One region of the Enterobacter sp. 186315 genome, then DNA from elsewhere that is predicted to be linked to it. Evidence: predicted binding sites of a transcription regulator. Region 1 holds the regulator's gene; each other region holds the start of a gene.

Region 1 (5,518 bases):
CTGCTGGCGCAGGCTGAAAAGCTGTGTGCGCAACGCAATGTGCGCCTGACCCCGCAGCGCCTTGAGGTATTGCGTCTGATGAGCCTGCAACAGGGGGCGATCAGCGCGTACGATCTGCTGGATCTGCTGCGCGTAAGCGAACCGCAGGCCAAGCCGCCTACCGTTTATCGCGCGCTGGATTTCCTGCTGGAGCAGGGGTTTGTTCATAAGGTTGAGTCAACCAACAGCTACGTGCTGTGCCATCTGTTTGACCAGCCGACCCACACGTCCGCCATGTTTATTTGCGACCGCTGCGGCGTCGTTAAAGAAGAGGGTGCGGAAGGGGTGGAAGATATTATGCATACGCTGGCGGCGAAAATGGGCTTTGCGCTGCGCCATAACGTGATTGAAGCACACGGGCTATGTTCTGCGTGTGTAGAAGTGGAATCCTGCAATCATCACGATGAGTGCCAGCACGATCACTCTATTCTGGTGAAGAAAAAACCGCGCTAGAAAAGACAAAGGCGGCTCAAGGCCGCCTTCAGAGGGACGTAAACTGCTAAGGGTTACCAGCGGTAATCGTTGCGGGTTTCCCAGTCTTTAACTTCAGTTTCAGCCTGGTCCTTCTCGTAACCGTAACGCTCCTGGATTTTACCTACCAGCTGGTCACGTTTACCTTCAATGACGGTCATGTCGTCATCGGTGAGTTTACCCCACTGTTCTTTCGCTTTACCTTTGAATTGCTTCCAGTTGCCGCCGATTTCGTCTTTATTCATAATCGTGTCCTCGTGTTAAGCGTGAATTCATAACGTCCGTGACGTACATTTCTGCTGGACGTGATAATTATTGTAGTTAAGGATTCGGCGGTCAGTTTCATATTCAGAATCTTTAACCATCACGCTCTGTCGTGAGGGGAAGCAAACCAGGTGTTGTTGCGCCAGTGACGGTGCCAGATATACGCCAGCGACAGGCCGCGCAGGGAGAGGAAGACCGCCAGCGCCAGCCACAGGCCGTGGTTGCCCAGATACGGCACCGTCAGCAGCGTAAGGCCAAAGCCTGCCGCCGCCACCGCCATGCTGTTACGCATCTCCGCGCCGCGCGTTGCGCCAATAAACATCCCGTCCAGCAGATAACACCAGACGCCCACCACCGGTAATATCACCTGCCAGAGAATGTAGTGGCTTGCCAGCTCCCGCAGCGCAGGCAGAGAGGTGAGCAGCGCAATAATATGCTCGCCCAGACAGGCGTAGATCAGCGCAAACGCCAGCGCCACCAGCCCCGACTGACGGCAGGCAGCGCGCCAGACCTCGCGCAGCTGACCGCTTTCACGCGCGCCGTAGGCCTGCCCGGAGTGGGCTTCCACGGCATACGCAAAGCCGTCGAGCGCATAGGCGGTGAAGGTCAGCAGCGTCATCAGCACCGCGTTAACCGCGACGATTTCCGGGCCAAGACGTGCGCCAAACACCGTCAGCGCGCCAAAGCAGAGTTGCAGCAGCAGCGAGCGCAGCATGATGTCGCGATTCAGCGCCAGCAGCCGGCGGATATTCCCGCGCCAGGCGGTTTTCAGCATCCCAAGAGAGATGCCGCGCATGTGCAGCACGCGCCAGACCATCCACAAGCCGATTATCAGCGTGCCGTATTCCGCAATGGCCGTTGCCAGCGCCGCGCCCTGAACGTTCATGTGCAGCCCAATCACCAGCCAGAGATCGAGCACAATGTTCAGGACGTTGCCCACCACCAGCAGGATAACCGGGGCGCGCGCATACTGAACGCCGAGCAGCCAGCCGAGCAGCACTAAGTTTGCCAGGGAGGCCGGAGCGCTGAGCCAGCGGATTTCAAGGAAGCGCCGGGCCTGCTCCAGCACCGCTTCGCTGCCCCCCACGATGTGTAAGGCCAGATCGATAAGCGGCGTGCGTAAAAGCACAATGAGCACGCCAGCGCCCAGGGCCAGGATCAGCGGCTGTACCAGCGCCCGCGCCAGACGCAGCGGATCTTTCGCGCCGTACGCCTGGGCCGTCAAGCCCGTGGTGCTCATGCGCAAAAAGAGCAGCAGCATAAAGAGGAAGCTGGTTGCCGTGGCGCCAATGGCGACGCCGCCCAGATAGACGGGGGAATCGAGATGGCCAATTACGGCGGTATCAACCAGCCCCAGCAGCGGGACGGTGATATTGGAGAAAATCATCGGCAACGCAAGACGCCACAGCGCCTTATCAGAAGCGGTCAGCAATGACATGAGAACATACCGGGGCAGAAAAATGAGTCAGGCTGCGGGAGTGCCGCAGCCTGTCAGGAAGAGATTACAGCCATTCGCCGTTGCGGATCACGCCGACGGCCAGCCCTTCAATGGAGAAATTGTGCTCGCGCAAATCCACCACGATAGGGGAAAAATCGTTGTTCTCAGGCAGCAGCTGCACGGTGTTGCCCTGCTTTTTCAGACGCTTAACGGTCACTTCATCATCAATACGTGCGACCACAACCTGACCGTTGCGCACATCCTGAGTTTTGTGAACCGCCAGCAGATCGCCGTCGAGAATACCGATGTCTTTCATGGACATCCCGCTAACGCGCAGCAGGAAATCCGCGCTCGGTTTGAACATGCCAGGATCAACCTGGTAGTGACCTTCAATGTGCTGCTGTGCGAGCAGAGGTTCACCTGCTGCAACGCGGCCTACCAGTGGAATACCGGTTTCTTCTTCCACCAGCAGACGAATACCACGAGACGCGCCGGAAACAATCTCCAGTACGCCTTTACGTGCCAGTGCTTTAAGGTGCTCTTCGGCAGCATTTGGAGAACGGAACCCCAGACGCTGCGCGATTTCCGCACGCGTAGGTGGCATACCCGTCTGGCCGATGTGATCCCGGATGAGATCAAACACCTCTTGCTGCCTGGTCGTTAACGCTTTCATTCCGCCCCCTGGGTGTATATACAGTTATGCTGTGAGTATATACAGTCAAAGGCGAATTTGGAATCAAAAACTGCACAAAAAACCAGGCAGTTAGTGATTCCTGAAGGCTTATCGAAAATGTGACCAGAGAAGCGTGCCCCAGGTGATTAATGCGGTAATAATCGACAACAGAACTGCGGCAGACCCCATATCTTTCGCACGACCGGACAGCTCATGAAAATCGGAGCCAATACGATCGACCACGGCCTCTATAGCGCTATTGATAATTTCCACTATCATCACCAAAAGTACCGAACCGATGAGAAGTACGCGGGTTATTGCGTCAACATCAAGGAAACAGGCGATAATCACCGCGACAATGGCGGCAACGGCTTCCTGGCGAAAAGCAGCTTCATTAATCCACGCGGCGCGGAAACCTTTCCATGAATAGCCGGCAGCTTTGATGATTCGAGTTAACCCAGTGGTATTATTGGCCATTAAAAGAACCTTTTAGTGAAAATAGCGTCAGTAATTAGGGTTGCAGCGCGTTTTGCTGCCGCCTTAAGTATGACGGGTAACAACAGAAATTTTGCGCGCATTCTGTTATCCTTGCGCCGCATTTGCATTATTAACCAGAGGCTTTACATCGTTTATGTCCGGCTGGCCACGAATTTACTACAAATTACTTAATTTACCATTAAGCGTCCTGGTAAAAAGCAAGTCTATCCCGGCGGAACCTGCGCTGGAATTAGGGCTGGATACCTCTCGCCCTATTATGTACGTTTTGCCTTATAACTCGAAGGCAGACCTGCTGACGCTCCGCGCCCAATGTCTGGCGCACGACCTCCCTGACCCGCTTGAGCCGCTCGAAATCGACGGCACTCTGCTGCCGCGCTACGTGTTCATTCACGGCGGGCCGCGCGTGTTTACCTATTACACGCCGAAAGAAGAGTCCATCAAACTGTTCCACGACTACCTCGACCTGCACCGCAGCAATCCACAGCTGGATGTGCAGATGGTGCCGGTATCGGTGATGTTTGGCCGCCGTCCGGGCCGCGAAAAAGGCGAAGAGAATCCGCCGCTGCGTATGCTTAACGGTATTCAGAAGTTTTTTGCGGTCTCCTGGCTGGGACGCGACAGCTTTGTGCGTTTCTCCCCTTCCGTTTCGCTGCGCCGCATGGCGGACGAACACGGTACGGACAAAATCATTGCGCAAAAACTGGCGCGCGTTGCGCGTATGCACTTCGCCCGCCAGCGTCTGGCTGCCGTCGGGCCGCGCCTGCCTGCGCGCCAGGATCTCTTTAACAAGCTGCTGGCCTCGAAAGCCATTGCCCGCGCCGTCGAAGACGAAGCGCGCAGCAAGAAAATTTCTCACGAGAAAGCGCAGCAGAACGCCATCGCGCTGATGGAAGAGATCGCCGCGAATTTCTCTTACGAGATGATCCGCCTCTCCGACCGTATTCTGGGCTTTACGTGGAACCGCCTTTATCAGGGGATCAACGTTCACAACGCCGAGCGCGTTCGCCAGCTGGCGCACGACGGACATGAAATTGTCTATGTGCCGTGTCACCGCAGCCACATGGACTACCTGCTGCTCTCCTACGTGCTGTATCACCAGGGTCTTGTCCCGCCGCATATCGCCGCTGGGATTAACCTGAACTTCTGGCCAGCAGGGCCGATTTTCCGCCGTCTGGGCGCGTTCTTTATTCGACGCACCTTTAAAGGCAACAAGCTCTATTCCACCGTCTTCCGCGAGTATCTGGGCGAGCTGTTCAGCCGTGGCTATTCCGTTGAGTATTTCGTGGAGGGTGGCCGTTCCCGCACCGGTCGTCTGCTCGATCCGAAGACCGGCACGCTGTCGATGACCATTCAGGCGATGCTGCGCGGCGGCACCCGTCCGATTACGCTGGTGCCGATTTACATCGGTTACGAACACGTGATGGAAGTGGGTACCTACGCCAAAGAGCTGCGCGGGGCGACCAAAGAGAAAGAGAGTCTGCCGCAGATGCTGCGCGGGCTGAGCAAGCTGCGCAACCTCGGTGAGGGCTACGTGAACTTTGGCGAGCCGATGCCGCTGATGACCTACCTGAACCACCATGTACCAGAGTGGCGCGAGTCTATCGATCCTATCGAAGCGGTGCGTCCTGCCTGGCTGACGCCAACGGTAAACGGTATCGCCGCCGAGCTGATGGTGCGTATCAACAACGCGGGTGCGGCCAACGCCATGAACCTGTGCTGTACCGCGCTGCTGGCCTCGCGTCAGCGTTCGCTGACCCGCGAGCAGCTCACCGAACAGCTCGACTGCTATCTCGACATCATGCGCAACGTGCCGTACTCGGTGGATTCAACCGTGCCGACCAGCACCGCGAACGAGCTGATCGAACATGCGTTGCAGATGAACAAGTTCGAGGTCGAGAAAGACACCATCGGGGACATCATCATTCTGCCGCGCGAGCAGGCGGTGCTGATGACCTACTACCGAAACAACATCACGCATATGCTGATGTTGCCATCGCTGATGGCGGCCATCATTACCCAGCATCGCCGTATTTCACGTCAGGAGCTGCTGCGCCATGTCGACGCGCTGTACCCGATGCTGAAAGCGGAGCTGTTCCTGCGCTGGAGTAAAGACGAGCTGGCGGCAGAGCTGGATA
Region 2 (5,518 bases), on a different contig from region 1:
CCGTTCTGCGACAGCGTTTCGATTTACCCTGGTTTATCGTCGACGCCGTTAAAAAGAGCCTTCCTGACGACGCCATCGTTGAAAACGCGGCGCACCTTTTTATCGGCGGGGAGAACGGCGCGCGCATCACCAACAACGCGAATGAGATCGCGCACTACGAATACGGCGCGAATCTCGCGTCGAACTGCATTCTGAACGCCATGAATGCGGTAGAGCCGGGCATTCGTGAGGTGGATCTGGGGCAGTATCTGACGGCGGAAGGCCAGTACAATACGGTGGTGACCATTGCCGCCGCGGGCCAGCGCTTTGAAAAAGCGAATCTCTATCCCACGCATAAGCCGGTGCTGCGCGGTCAGCCGCTCTCCATGACTACCGGATTTAAAGGCGGGCTTTCCAGCCGCACCGGGTTTGTGATTGCCGACGAAAGCGAACTGCCGGAAACGCAAAAAGAGTACCTCGAGCGCGTGGTAAAACCCTATTTCGGTGCGGTCGTGGCCTGGCTTGAAAATATTCACATCGGCATGACGGGCGGGGAGATGTATAGCCTGATAGAGTCCGTTCTGCCAAAAGCGAAATATGGCTGGCATCTTAATCCGGGGCATCTCAGCGCCGATGAAGAGTGGATGTCGTCCCCCATTTTTAACGGCTCCACGCAAACCCTGAAAAGCGGCATGATTGTGCAGATAGATATTATTCCGTCCGTGCCGGGCTATACCGGCACCAGCGCCGAAGAGAGCATCGCGCTGGCCGGGCGTGAGCTTCAGGACGAGATCAAACGCGCCTGTCCTGAGCTGTGGGCAAGGATCGAGGCCCGCAGGCGTTATATTATTGACGTGCTTAAGATTAACCTGAGCGATGACGTGATACCGCTGTCCAGCACGGTCGCTTATTTGCGTCCTTTCTTCCTTGCGAAGGATAAAGCCTTCACCCGCTAAACCCTGAGTGGAAAAGTTGTTGCAAAGAGCATGGTTATTTTTGTTTTTGTCGACCATGCTCTTTGTATTTCCCGCACTCCGCGCCGTAAATGCCGTCAGCGTAATCGTACTTACCCATGCCCAGGATACGTTATGCGCAATGCCCTCGTTCCTTTTATCGCAGCAGTGACGCTTTTTATTGCCGGGGTGTTTATTCTTAATACCCAGCTCTGGTATTCCGCCCGCGCGGACAGCCTGGCGGGGGCGAAGTACGCCGTGAAGAATATGAACACGATTCTGGCGGAGGCGCGCCATGCCACCCGTGTCGCCAGAGCGATAGCGGAGAAAGGCTGTAGCCTGGAGGGGCAATACCAGCTGGCGACCGAGGCGGCGCTGCAACCACATCTCAGAACGCTGCTCATCGTTAAGCAGGGGCAAATTGTCTGTTCATCCCTGCCGGGTAATCGGATCCTGCTGCGAAATGCGCTGAACTTGCCCGATTCGCCGCTCGTGTTGTTGCCCGCAAACAGCACGGTGAACGGTCTGCCCGTTCTTATCTATCAGGTGGATGTGGCGAAAAACCGGATTATGGTTTCCATGAGCGATCGCCATATCCGGGACGCGCTGGGCATCCCGCTGACGGGCGTGACCTATTCATTACGGGTGGGAAATTCCACGCTGTCGACCTCCGGTGATGTGGTGACCCTGAACGCGGCGCAGCAGCACGTTGGCCGGGTTCACGCCGTGGGTTATCCCTACAGCATCGAATACACCTTCCCTCCGATGTTCAGCCTGTACCGGCTGGTGACGCAGGGCGGCGGTATTTTGCTGTTTTTACTGCTGATGTCGTGCCTTACCGCCTGCGCGCTGTACAAATATCTGAACAAAAGCCCGCCGCCTGAAGAGTCGCTTCGCGGTGCCATTGCCCGGGGCGAAATCGTGCCGTTTTATCAGCCGGTGATGAACGGCAGAGAAGGGACGCTGCGCGGCGTTGAGGTGCTGGCGCGATGGAAGCACCCCAGCGCCGGGTTTATCTCTCCGGCCTCGTTTATCCCGATTGCGGAAAAGTCCGGGCTGATTGTTCCGCTGACGCGAAGCCTGATGGCGCAGGTGGCGAAGCAGATGAACGACATTTCCAGCAGGCTGCCGGAAGGGTTTCACATCGGGATTAACTTCAGCGCGTCGCATATTGCCATGCCTACCTTTGTGGAAGAGTGCCTTAGATACAAAAACAGCTTTATACGCAAGGACTTAAATCTGGTGCTGGAGGTGACGGAGCGGGAGCCGCTGGACATCGACGAGCGCCTTGTGCAGACCCTGAACGTGCTGCACGAAAACGGTTTTGCCATTGCGCTGGACGACTTTGGCACCGGATATAGCGGGCTGTCCTACCTGCAAGATCTGCATATTGACTACATCAAGATCGACCAGAGTTTTGTCAGCCGGGTGGACGAGCACGAGGATTCGACGCTGCTTCTCGACTGCGTGCTGGATCTGGCGCGTAAGCTCTCGATAAGCATCGTCGCGGAAGGGGTCGAAACCAAAGCCCAGCTTGATTACCTCAACCGCAATAACATCACCTTCCAGCAGGGGTACTACTTCTTCCGGCCCGTGCCGTTCATTGAGCTGATCAAAATTTTGCTGTCGAAGCCGAAAGTGAAGGTCAGGGTGGAGTAGCGCTCTGCCTCGCTTAAATCCCCTAAACATCAACGCGTTTGGACACTTCTTCCTGAAAGCGGCTTGATCCCTGCCCATAATCCGTAATACTGTATTTATATACAGTACATGGCAGGCATAACAATGATGAACACGCTTTTTTCTTATTATTCACGGCAAAGTATTGAGTTACCCCTTTATCTGGAACGCGTTGCCTGTGGCTTTCCCAGCCCGGCGCAGGATTACGTCGAAGACCGTATCGATCTGAACAAGGTGGCGATAAAACACCCCAGCGCCACCTATTTTGTGAAGGTGAGCGGCGATTCGATGATTGGCATGGGGATCGGCGACGGCGATCTGCTGGTGGTTGACCGCTCGCTAAACGCCGGACATGGCGATATCGTGGTGGCCGCTGTCTGCGGGGAGTTTACGGTCAAGGAGCTACAGACGCATCCGGTGCTAAGACTGCTTCCCCACAATCCCCGCTATCAGCCCATTACCTTTCAGTCCGAAGAGGAGCTGCAAATCTTCGGTGTCGTCACCCATACGCTTAAGACGCATAAACATGTTCGCGCTGGTTGATGTGAATAGCTTTTATGCCTCCTGCGAGACCGTGTTTCGCCCGGATCTGCTGGGCAAGCCTATCGTGGTAGTGTCCAATAACGACGGCTGCATTATTTCGCTTTCACGCGAGGCAAAGCAGTTTGGCATCAAAATGGGCGAGCCCTACTTCAAGTTTAAAGAGAAGCGCTTTCCGTCGCGGGTATACGTGTTTAGCTCGAACTATGCGCTGTATGCCGATCTCAGCAGCCGCGTGATGCAGACCCTGACCGACATGGCTCCGGCGATAGAGATCTACTCCATCGACGAGGCGTTCGTGAATGTGTCCGGCGTTGACGGCTGTATGTCGCTGGAGAGCTTCGGGCACGCCATGCGCAACCAGGTGCTGAAGAATACCGGGCTGACGGTGGGCGTGGGGATCGCGCAGACCAAGACGCTGGCGAAGCTGGCAAACTACGCGGCGAAAAAATGGCGCAGCACCGGCGGCGTGGTGGATTTGTCGAACAGCGAACGCCAGCGTAAGTTGCTGGCGGTGGTCCCGGTCGACGAGGTGTGGGGCGTGGGGCGGCGCATCACGAAAAAGCTCAACGCGATGGGCATCACCACTGCGCTGGACCTGGCGGACAGCTCCTCTTGGGTGATCCGCAAGCATTTTAACGTGGTGCTGGAACGCACGGTGCGCGAGCTTCGCGGCGAGCGCTGCCTCGATCTGGAAGAGTTTGCGCCCACCAAGCAGCAGATCGTCTGTAGCCGCTCGTTCGGACACCGCATCACGCAATACGTTGAGATGCACCAGGCGATTTGCGCCTACGCCGAGCGCGCCGCAGAAAAGCTGCGCGGCGAGCATCAGTATTGTCGCTTTATCAGCGTGTTTGTGCGCACCAGCCCCCACGCGGACAATGAGGTGTTCTACGGCAACCAGGCGTCCGTCACCCTGACGACGCCGAGCAACGACTCCCGCGATATCATCCGCGCCGCCACCGACGCCTTAGGGCGAATATGGCTCGACGGCCGCCGCTATATGAAAGCGGGGGTGATGCTGGCGGACTTTTACAGCAGCGGCGTCGCCCAGCTTAATTTGTTCGATAACAACCGCCTTCACGCCAACAGCACGGCGCTGATGGAGGTGATAGACGGGTTAAATCACTCCGGAAAAGGAAAGGTCTGGTTCGCCGGGCAGGGGATTGATAAAGCCTGGTCGATGAAGCGCGAAATGCTGTCGCCGTTTTACACGACACGGTATGCGGATTTGCCGGTGGCGCGATAAAAATCAACCGTTCAGTCCGGCAACCTCCCCCCGGCAGGTGACCTGCCGGACCCGACGCGGTAATCTTTACCGTTTCTGTCTGTCCAGTGAGATCCAATGAATAACCTCGCGCTCTGGTATCGCCAGTTCGGTGAACCCGCCGACGTCCTGCAACCGGAACACACCGCGCTCGCGCCGCTGAAGCCGGGCGAGTTGCGGGTAAAGATGCGCTGCGCCCCGGTCAACGCGTCCGATCTGATCCCCATCACCGGGGCCTATCGCCACCGGACGCCGCTGCCTGCGGTGGCAGGGTACGAGGGCGTCGGCGTGGTTATGCAGGCGCCCGCCGGGTTTGCGCATCTGACGGGCAAACGCGTCCTGCCGCTGCGGGGACAAGGCACCTGGCAGCAGGTGGTGGACTGCCCGGCGGCGTTTGCGATCCCCGTGCCGGATGCTATCGACTCCACGCTTGCCGCGCGGGCGTACATTAATCCGCTGGCGGCGCAGATGATGCTCAACCGCTATTCGCCGCAGGGGAAACGGGTGCTGTTAACGGCGGCGGGCTCGGACTGCGCTATTTTGCTCGGGCAGTGGGCGCGCAAGGCGGGGGCTGAGGCAGTATACGGCATTCACCGTTCGCCCGTTCACGCCGAACGGCTGGCGGCAATGGGGATTATCCCGGTCGATCAGCAGGATACGGCTGCGGTGCGGGAAATCGCCGCGCGCAGTGAGGTGGTTTACGATGCGACCGGCGGCAGCCTGGCCCAGACGATCCTGAGCGTTATGCCGGAGGCGGGGATATTTGTCTGCTACGGGCTGCTTTCGGGGCAGACGTTTCGCCAGCAGCGTGCTCTGCCGCGCGTCGAATGGTTCCATATTCGTAACTATCTGGATGCGCTGGACGCTGAGGCGTGGCAAGCGCAGTTCCGTCAGATCTGGCCCCGCCTGGCTGCAAGCCAGTACAGCGGCGTTACGCCGTACCCGATTTCGCAGTGGCAGGCGGCGCTCGGCGACTATCGACGGGCCGGAAGGGTCAGCAAGCCGTTGCTGATGATGGAAGAGTAAGCCCCCGACCGGCGGGGGCCAGATTTACTTATGGCTCATGTCGCTGAGCAAAACGGCGATGCTTTGCCCGCCCGCC
Region 3 (5,518 bases), on a different contig from region 1:
GCGGACGAGCTGAAAAAGCTCTCCAGCGTCTATCTGGACATCCTGAAAAACGAACTCTCTGAGAAAGAGAAAAACCTGACCGTGGTGCTCGAATCCGTGACCACGGATAAAGCCGCGCTGACCGCACAGTCTCGCGATAGCTTTGTTCAGCTGCTGAACGCGACGCCAAACGGCGTGATCCGCAACTCCGACGTGGCGAAGGGCGTGGTAGAAACCTCCCTGAACGTGGGCGTGGTGACCATGAGCGACGACAGCGCGGAAATCATCTGCCTGATCCGTTCTCTGATCGACACCGGTAAAGAGTACGTTGTGAGCATGCTGGAATCTCTGGGCACGCTGGCGGGCGCGAAAACGTCTGCAAAAGGCAGCTACCCGGGCTGGCAGCCGGATGCAACGTCTCCGGTCATGGCGCTGGTGCGTGAAACCTATCAGCGTCTGTTCAACAGCACGCCGAACATTCAGGTTATCCACGCGGGTCTGGAGTGCGGTCTGTTCAAGAAACCGTATCCGGACATGGATATGGTGTCTATTGGGCCAACCATCACCGGGCCACACTCCCCGGATGAGCAGGTTCATATTGAAAGCGTGGGCCATTACTGGACCCTGCTGACGGAACTGCTGAAAGCGATCCCGGTTAAGTAATTCCCTCACCCGCCCTCTCCCAACGTGAGGGTGAACAACGCAGGCCCGGTAAGCGCAGCGCACCGGGCTTTTTTACAACCCCAGCACCAGCTGACGTTCTAACTGCGGATCCAGCAGCGTGACGTGCAGTCCCACCAGCCTTACGCCTCGCCCGCTCCGCCGTTCATCCCAGGCTTTTTTTGCCGTGGCGATAAGGTCGTCTTTGTTCAGGCGCGGCCAGACGTGCTCCTGCGTGGTCTGCTGGAAGTCGTTGAACTTGAGTTTGATACCCTGTCTCGCGATCAGCAGGTCGGGCTTCACCTTGATTAAACGCCGCTCCAGCTCGGGGTAAAGCTGTTCCGTGATGATGGCTTCACACTCCGACCACTCATGAATATCTTCAATCAGGGTGCGCTCGACCCCGACCGATTTACGCAGCCGCTCGTTATTCACGTCGCGATCGTCAATGCCCTGACTGCGCTCCCACAGCACGCGGCCAAACTTCCCGAAGCGCTTAAGCAGCAATGCCAGGTCGCTGCGCTGCACGTCTTCGCAGGTGCGAAGCCCCATGCTTTCAAGCTTTGCGGCGGAGACTTTCCCGACGCCGGGAATTTTGCCGAGCGGCAGGGTCTTTAAAAACGCGGGCACCTCTTCGGGGGTGATGACGTACTGGCCGTCAGGCTTGTTTAAATCAGAGGCGATCTTGGCGAGAAACTTCACCGGCGCGACCCCGGCCGACGCGGTCAGGTTGAGCTCATTAGAAATGGTGCGGCGGATCTCCTGGGCCATCAGAGTAGCCGAGCCGTGGCAGTGCAGGCTGTCGGTGACGTCCAGATAGGCTTCATCCAGGGACAGAGGTTCAATCAGCGAGGTGTAGCGGGAGAAGATTTCCCGAATATGCAAAGAGGCTTCTTTATAGGCATCAAATCGCCCGGGCAGAAGGGTGAGATGAGGACAGAGTTTAAGCGCCATCGCCGTGGGCATCGCGCTGCGCACGCCAAATTTACGCGCAGGATAGTTGGCGGTGCTGATCACCCCACGCTGCACGCGGCTGCCGCCAATGGCGATGGGAATGTCCCGTAGCGCCGGGTTGTCACGCATCTCCACTGCGGCAAAAAAGCAGTCCATATCGACATGGATTATTTTGCGCATAGTAAGCCCTCACTCATCACTGGATAAGTATACAGTAAACAAATGAGGGTTGAGAAGCAGATGTAAAAACGCCGGGCGGCGGCTTGCCCTACCCGGCCTGATTACACTTAGATAATGCGCTGCTGTTCGCGGGCCATGCGTTTTTTACGCGCATCGCAGGGTTCCGGGCAGTCGCAGACTTTTTCCATCCCAATGGAGGAGATCCCGCCGCAGCTACCCTGAATGCTTTTGCGCTTAATGATCCAGCCTAACGACATGCCGAACACCACCAGCACAAACACCGCAAATGTTGCCAGAAACGTCAGCATCATCAGCCTCCGAAATCATCAAGCATGATGTTCTCGTCTTCCACACCAAGATCTTTCAGCATCTTGATCACCGCAGCGTTCATCATCGGCGGGCCGCACATGTAGAACTCACAGTCTTCCGGTGCCGCGTGCTGCTTGAGGTAGTTCTCATAGAGAACGTTATGAATAAAGCCAGTATAGCCCGTCCAGTTATCTTCCGGCTGTGGATCCGAGAGCGCCACGTGGAAGGTAAAGTTCGGGTTTTCACGCGCCAGCTGCTCGAACTCGTCCTCATAGAACATCTCGCGCAGGGAGCGAGCGCCGTACCAGAAGCTGATTTTCCGCGTGCTGCTAAGCCGCTTGAGCTGGTCAAAGATATGCGAACGCATCGGCGCCATGCCCGCACCGCCGCCGATAAAGACCATTTCGGCATCGGTATCTTTAGCAAAGAACTCCCCAAACGGACCCGAGATCGTCACCTTATCCCCCGCTTTCAGCGACCAGATATAGGAGGACATTACGCCCGGCGGCGCGTCCGGCACGTTAGGCGGCGGGGTGGCGATACGCACGTTGAGCATAATAATGCCCTTCTCTTCCGGGTAGTTCGCCATGGAATAGGCGCGCAGAGCAGGTTCTTTCACCTCAGAGACAAAGCGGAAGAGGTTAAATTTATCCCAGTCAGCGCGGTATTCATCCGGCACGTCGAAATCGGCATAGGCAACGGTGTGCGCCGGGCATTCAATCTGAATATACCCACCCGCACGGAACGGAACGCTTTCTCCTTCCGGCACGCGCAGCTTAAGCTCTTTAATGAAGGTGGCTTTGTTATCGTTAGAGATAACCTCGCACTCCCATTTCTTCACGCCGAAGATCTCTTCCGGCAGCTCAATCTTCATGTTCTGGCGCACCGCCACCTGGCAGGCCAGACGGCAGCCCTCTTTTGCTTCGCGCTTGGTGATGTGCGCAAGCTCGGTCGGAAGAATATCCCCCCCGCCCTCTTTCACCGTAACGCGGCACTGGCCGCAGGAGCCACCGCCGCCACAGGCGGAAGAGACAAATATTCCGTTACCGGAAAGGGTGTTAAGCAGCTTGTCACCCGCCGGAGTGCGGATCTGATTCTGCGGTTCGTCATTGATATCAATAATGACGTCGCCTGAATTCACAAGCTTTGAGCGCGCGGCCAGAATCAGCCCCGACAGCACCAGTACTATGAGCGTGAACATCACCACGCCAAGAATAATTTCCATATCGAAGCCCTTAAAGCTGCACGCCGGAGAAGGACATAAAGCCCAGCGCCATCAGCCCGGTGGTGATAAAGGTGATCCCTAAGCCGCGCAGGCCTGCCGGCACGTTGGCATACTTCATTTTTTCGCGGATCCCCGCCATGGTCACGATCGCCAGCATCCAGCCGATACCGGAACCAAACCCATAAACAATGGATTCACTGAAGTTGTAATCGCGCTGAACCATGAACGACACGCCGCCGAAAATGGCGCAGTTCACCGCGATAAGCGGCAGGAAGATCCCGAGCGCGTTATAGAGCGACGGGAAGTACTTATCGAGGATCATCTCCAGGATTTGAACCAGCGCCGCAATCACGCCAATAAAGGTGATGAAGTTAAGGAAGCTAAGATCAACGCCCTCAACCAGCGCGCCATCGCGCAGCACAAAGTTGTACACCAGATTGTTAATCGGCACCGATAAACCCAGCACCACGGTGACCGCCACGCCCAGGCCAAATGCCGTCGATACCTTTTTGGAAACCGCAAGGAACGTACACATGCCAAGGAAGAATGCGAGCGCCATGTTTTCAACAAACACCGCGCGCACGAATAAACTCAGGTAATGAGCCATTGTCGGTTACTCCTTTTCCTGCTGTTCTGGCTTCAACGTACGAATCAGCCAAATCAGCAAACCGATAATGAAAAACGCGCTTGGCGCGAGCAGGAACAGCCCGTTTGGCAGATACCAGCCGCCGTTCTGGACGGTGTCCAGCACGGTGATACCAAACAGCTTGCCGCTGCCAATTAGCTCGCGCAGGAAACCCACCATCAGCAGGATCACGCCATAGCCGAGGCCGTTGCCGATCCCATCCATAAAGCTCGCCAGCGGCGGCATCTTCATGGCGTAAGCTTCCGCTCGCCCCATCACAATGCAGTTGGTAATGATCAGGCCGACAAACACCGAGAGCTGTTTTGACGTTTCATAGGCAAACGCGCGCAGCAGCTGATCGACCACGATCACCAGCGAGGCGATGATCGCCATCTGCACGATGATCCTCACGCTGTTCGGAATGTGGTGGCGGATCATCGAGATGAACATGCTGGAAAACGCCGTCACCAGCGTTACCGCCACGGTCATCACCAGCGCCGTTTCCAGCTTGGTGGTCACCGCCAGCGCCGAACAGACCCCGAGCACCTGTAGCGTAATCGGGTTGTTGGCTAAAAGCGGGCCAATGAGCACCTTTTTAACTTCTTTCAATTCGCCCGCATCAGCCATTGTTCAGCGCTCCTTCACGTACATTTTTCAGGAAGGGGCCGAAACCCAGCTCCCCCATCCAGAAATCAAAACTGTGCTGTACCCCGTTAGAGGTCAGCGTCGCCCCGGAAAGCCCGTCAACGGCGTATTCATCCCCCGGACGCGCGGCGCCTTTCACCACCTTCAGCGCAGGCTGGCCGCTATCATCGAGGACTTTTTTGCCGATAAACTGCGCGCGCCAGTTAGGGTTTTCCACCTCACCGCCCAGCCCCGGCGTTTCGCCCTGGTCATAGTAGGTGATGCCCTTGACGGTGCGGCCGTCCGTATCAAGCGCCACGAAGGCGTACATCATTGACCACAGGCCGTTGCCATACACCGGCAGCACCATCTCCTGGACGCGCTTCTGCTCGTCCCGCACCAGATAGATTTCAGCGATATTGCTGCGACGCTTAATGCCCGCCGGATCCTGCGATGCCTCAAGCGCGATGCTCATCTGCGGGTCTTTCAGCGCCAGCGCCTGGTTGTATTTCGCCGGGTCTTTATCCAGCAGCTCACCGGTTTTTAAATTTACCAGCCGCGCCGAGATGCGTTCAGCAAAAATTTTGGCCACGTCGTCTGTGGTCATGCCTTCCTGCATCAGACCCGCAACGGCCAGAATATTGCGCTGTTTATCCAGCGCGCGCTGCTCCTGTTGCAGCGGCTTTAACCCTACGGCAGAGCCAGCAACCACGATGGAACAGACCAGGCAAAGCACCAGCACCACCAGCAAGGTTTTGCCGATGCTGTCGTTATTTTTGATATCAGCCACGCGCCTTCCTCCGCTTAATATTGGCGCGCACCACCAGATAATCGAATAGCGGCGCAAACAGATTGGCAAACAAAATGGCCAACATCATCCCTTCCGGATAAGCCGGGTTGACCACGCGAATCAATACGCACATCACGCCAATGAGTGCGCCATACCACCATTTCCCTTTGTC

The links. The regulator LexA, encoded in region 1, represses DNA repair genes until DNA is damaged. The targets are predictions, from matches to a motif close to TNCTGTATGTACATACAGNA.
Region 2: umuD (translesion error-prone DNA polymerase V autoproteolytic subunit) is a predicted target of LexA. The motif match lies at 2,679-2,698, and genes of this name have one in related genera.
Region 3: dinB (DNA polymerase IV) is a predicted target of LexA. The motif match lies at 1,791-1,810, and genes of this name have one in related genera.

What each region holds. Positions count from the first base shown of each region.
Region 1 covers NZ_JBPTTK010000014.1:34,453-39,970, reverse strand. The annotation lists gene zur (zinc uptake transcriptional repressor Zur) at 1-492, shown strand, start outside; gene ACSVHP_RS15810 (CsbD family protein) at 546-755, opposite strand; gene dinF (MATE family efflux transporter DinF) at 875-2,212, opposite strand; gene lexA (transcriptional repressor LexA) at 2,277-2,885, opposite strand; gene ACSVHP_RS15795 (diacylglycerol kinase) at 2,994-3,362, opposite strand; gene plsB (glycerol-3-phosphate 1-O-acyltransferase PlsB) at 3,517-5,518, shown strand, end outside.
Region 2 covers NZ_JBPTTK010000001.1:244,811-250,328, forward strand. The annotation lists gene ACSVHP_RS01190 (M24 family metallopeptidase) at 1-935, shown strand, start outside; gene ACSVHP_RS01195 (EAL domain-containing protein) at 1,068-2,591, shown strand; gene umuD (translesion error-prone DNA polymerase V autoproteolytic subunit) at 2,718-3,152, shown strand; gene umuC (translesion error-prone DNA polymerase V subunit UmuC) at 3,136-4,398, shown strand; gene ACSVHP_RS01210 (zinc-dependent alcohol dehydrogenase family protein) at 4,495-5,442, shown strand; gene ACSVHP_RS01215 (AI-2E family transporter) at 5,467-5,518, opposite strand, start outside.
Region 3 covers NZ_JBPTTK010000004.1:26,250-31,767, reverse strand. The annotation lists gene pepD (cytosol nonspecific dipeptidase) at 1-642, shown strand, start outside; gene dinB (DNA polymerase IV) at 715-1,773, opposite strand; gene nqrM ((Na+)-NQR maturation NqrM) at 1,881-2,084, opposite strand; gene nqrF (NADH:ubiquinone reductase (Na(+)-transporting) subunit F) at 2,084-3,307, opposite strand; gene nqrE (NADH:ubiquinone reductase (Na(+)-transporting) subunit E) at 3,318-3,914, opposite strand; gene ACSVHP_RS05990 (NADH:ubiquinone reductase (Na(+)-transporting) subunit D) at 3,921-4,559, opposite strand; gene ACSVHP_RS05985 (Na(+)-translocating NADH-quinone reductase subunit C) at 4,552-5,346, opposite strand; gene ACSVHP_RS05980 (NADH:ubiquinone reductase (Na(+)-transporting) subunit B) at 5,339-5,518, opposite strand, start outside.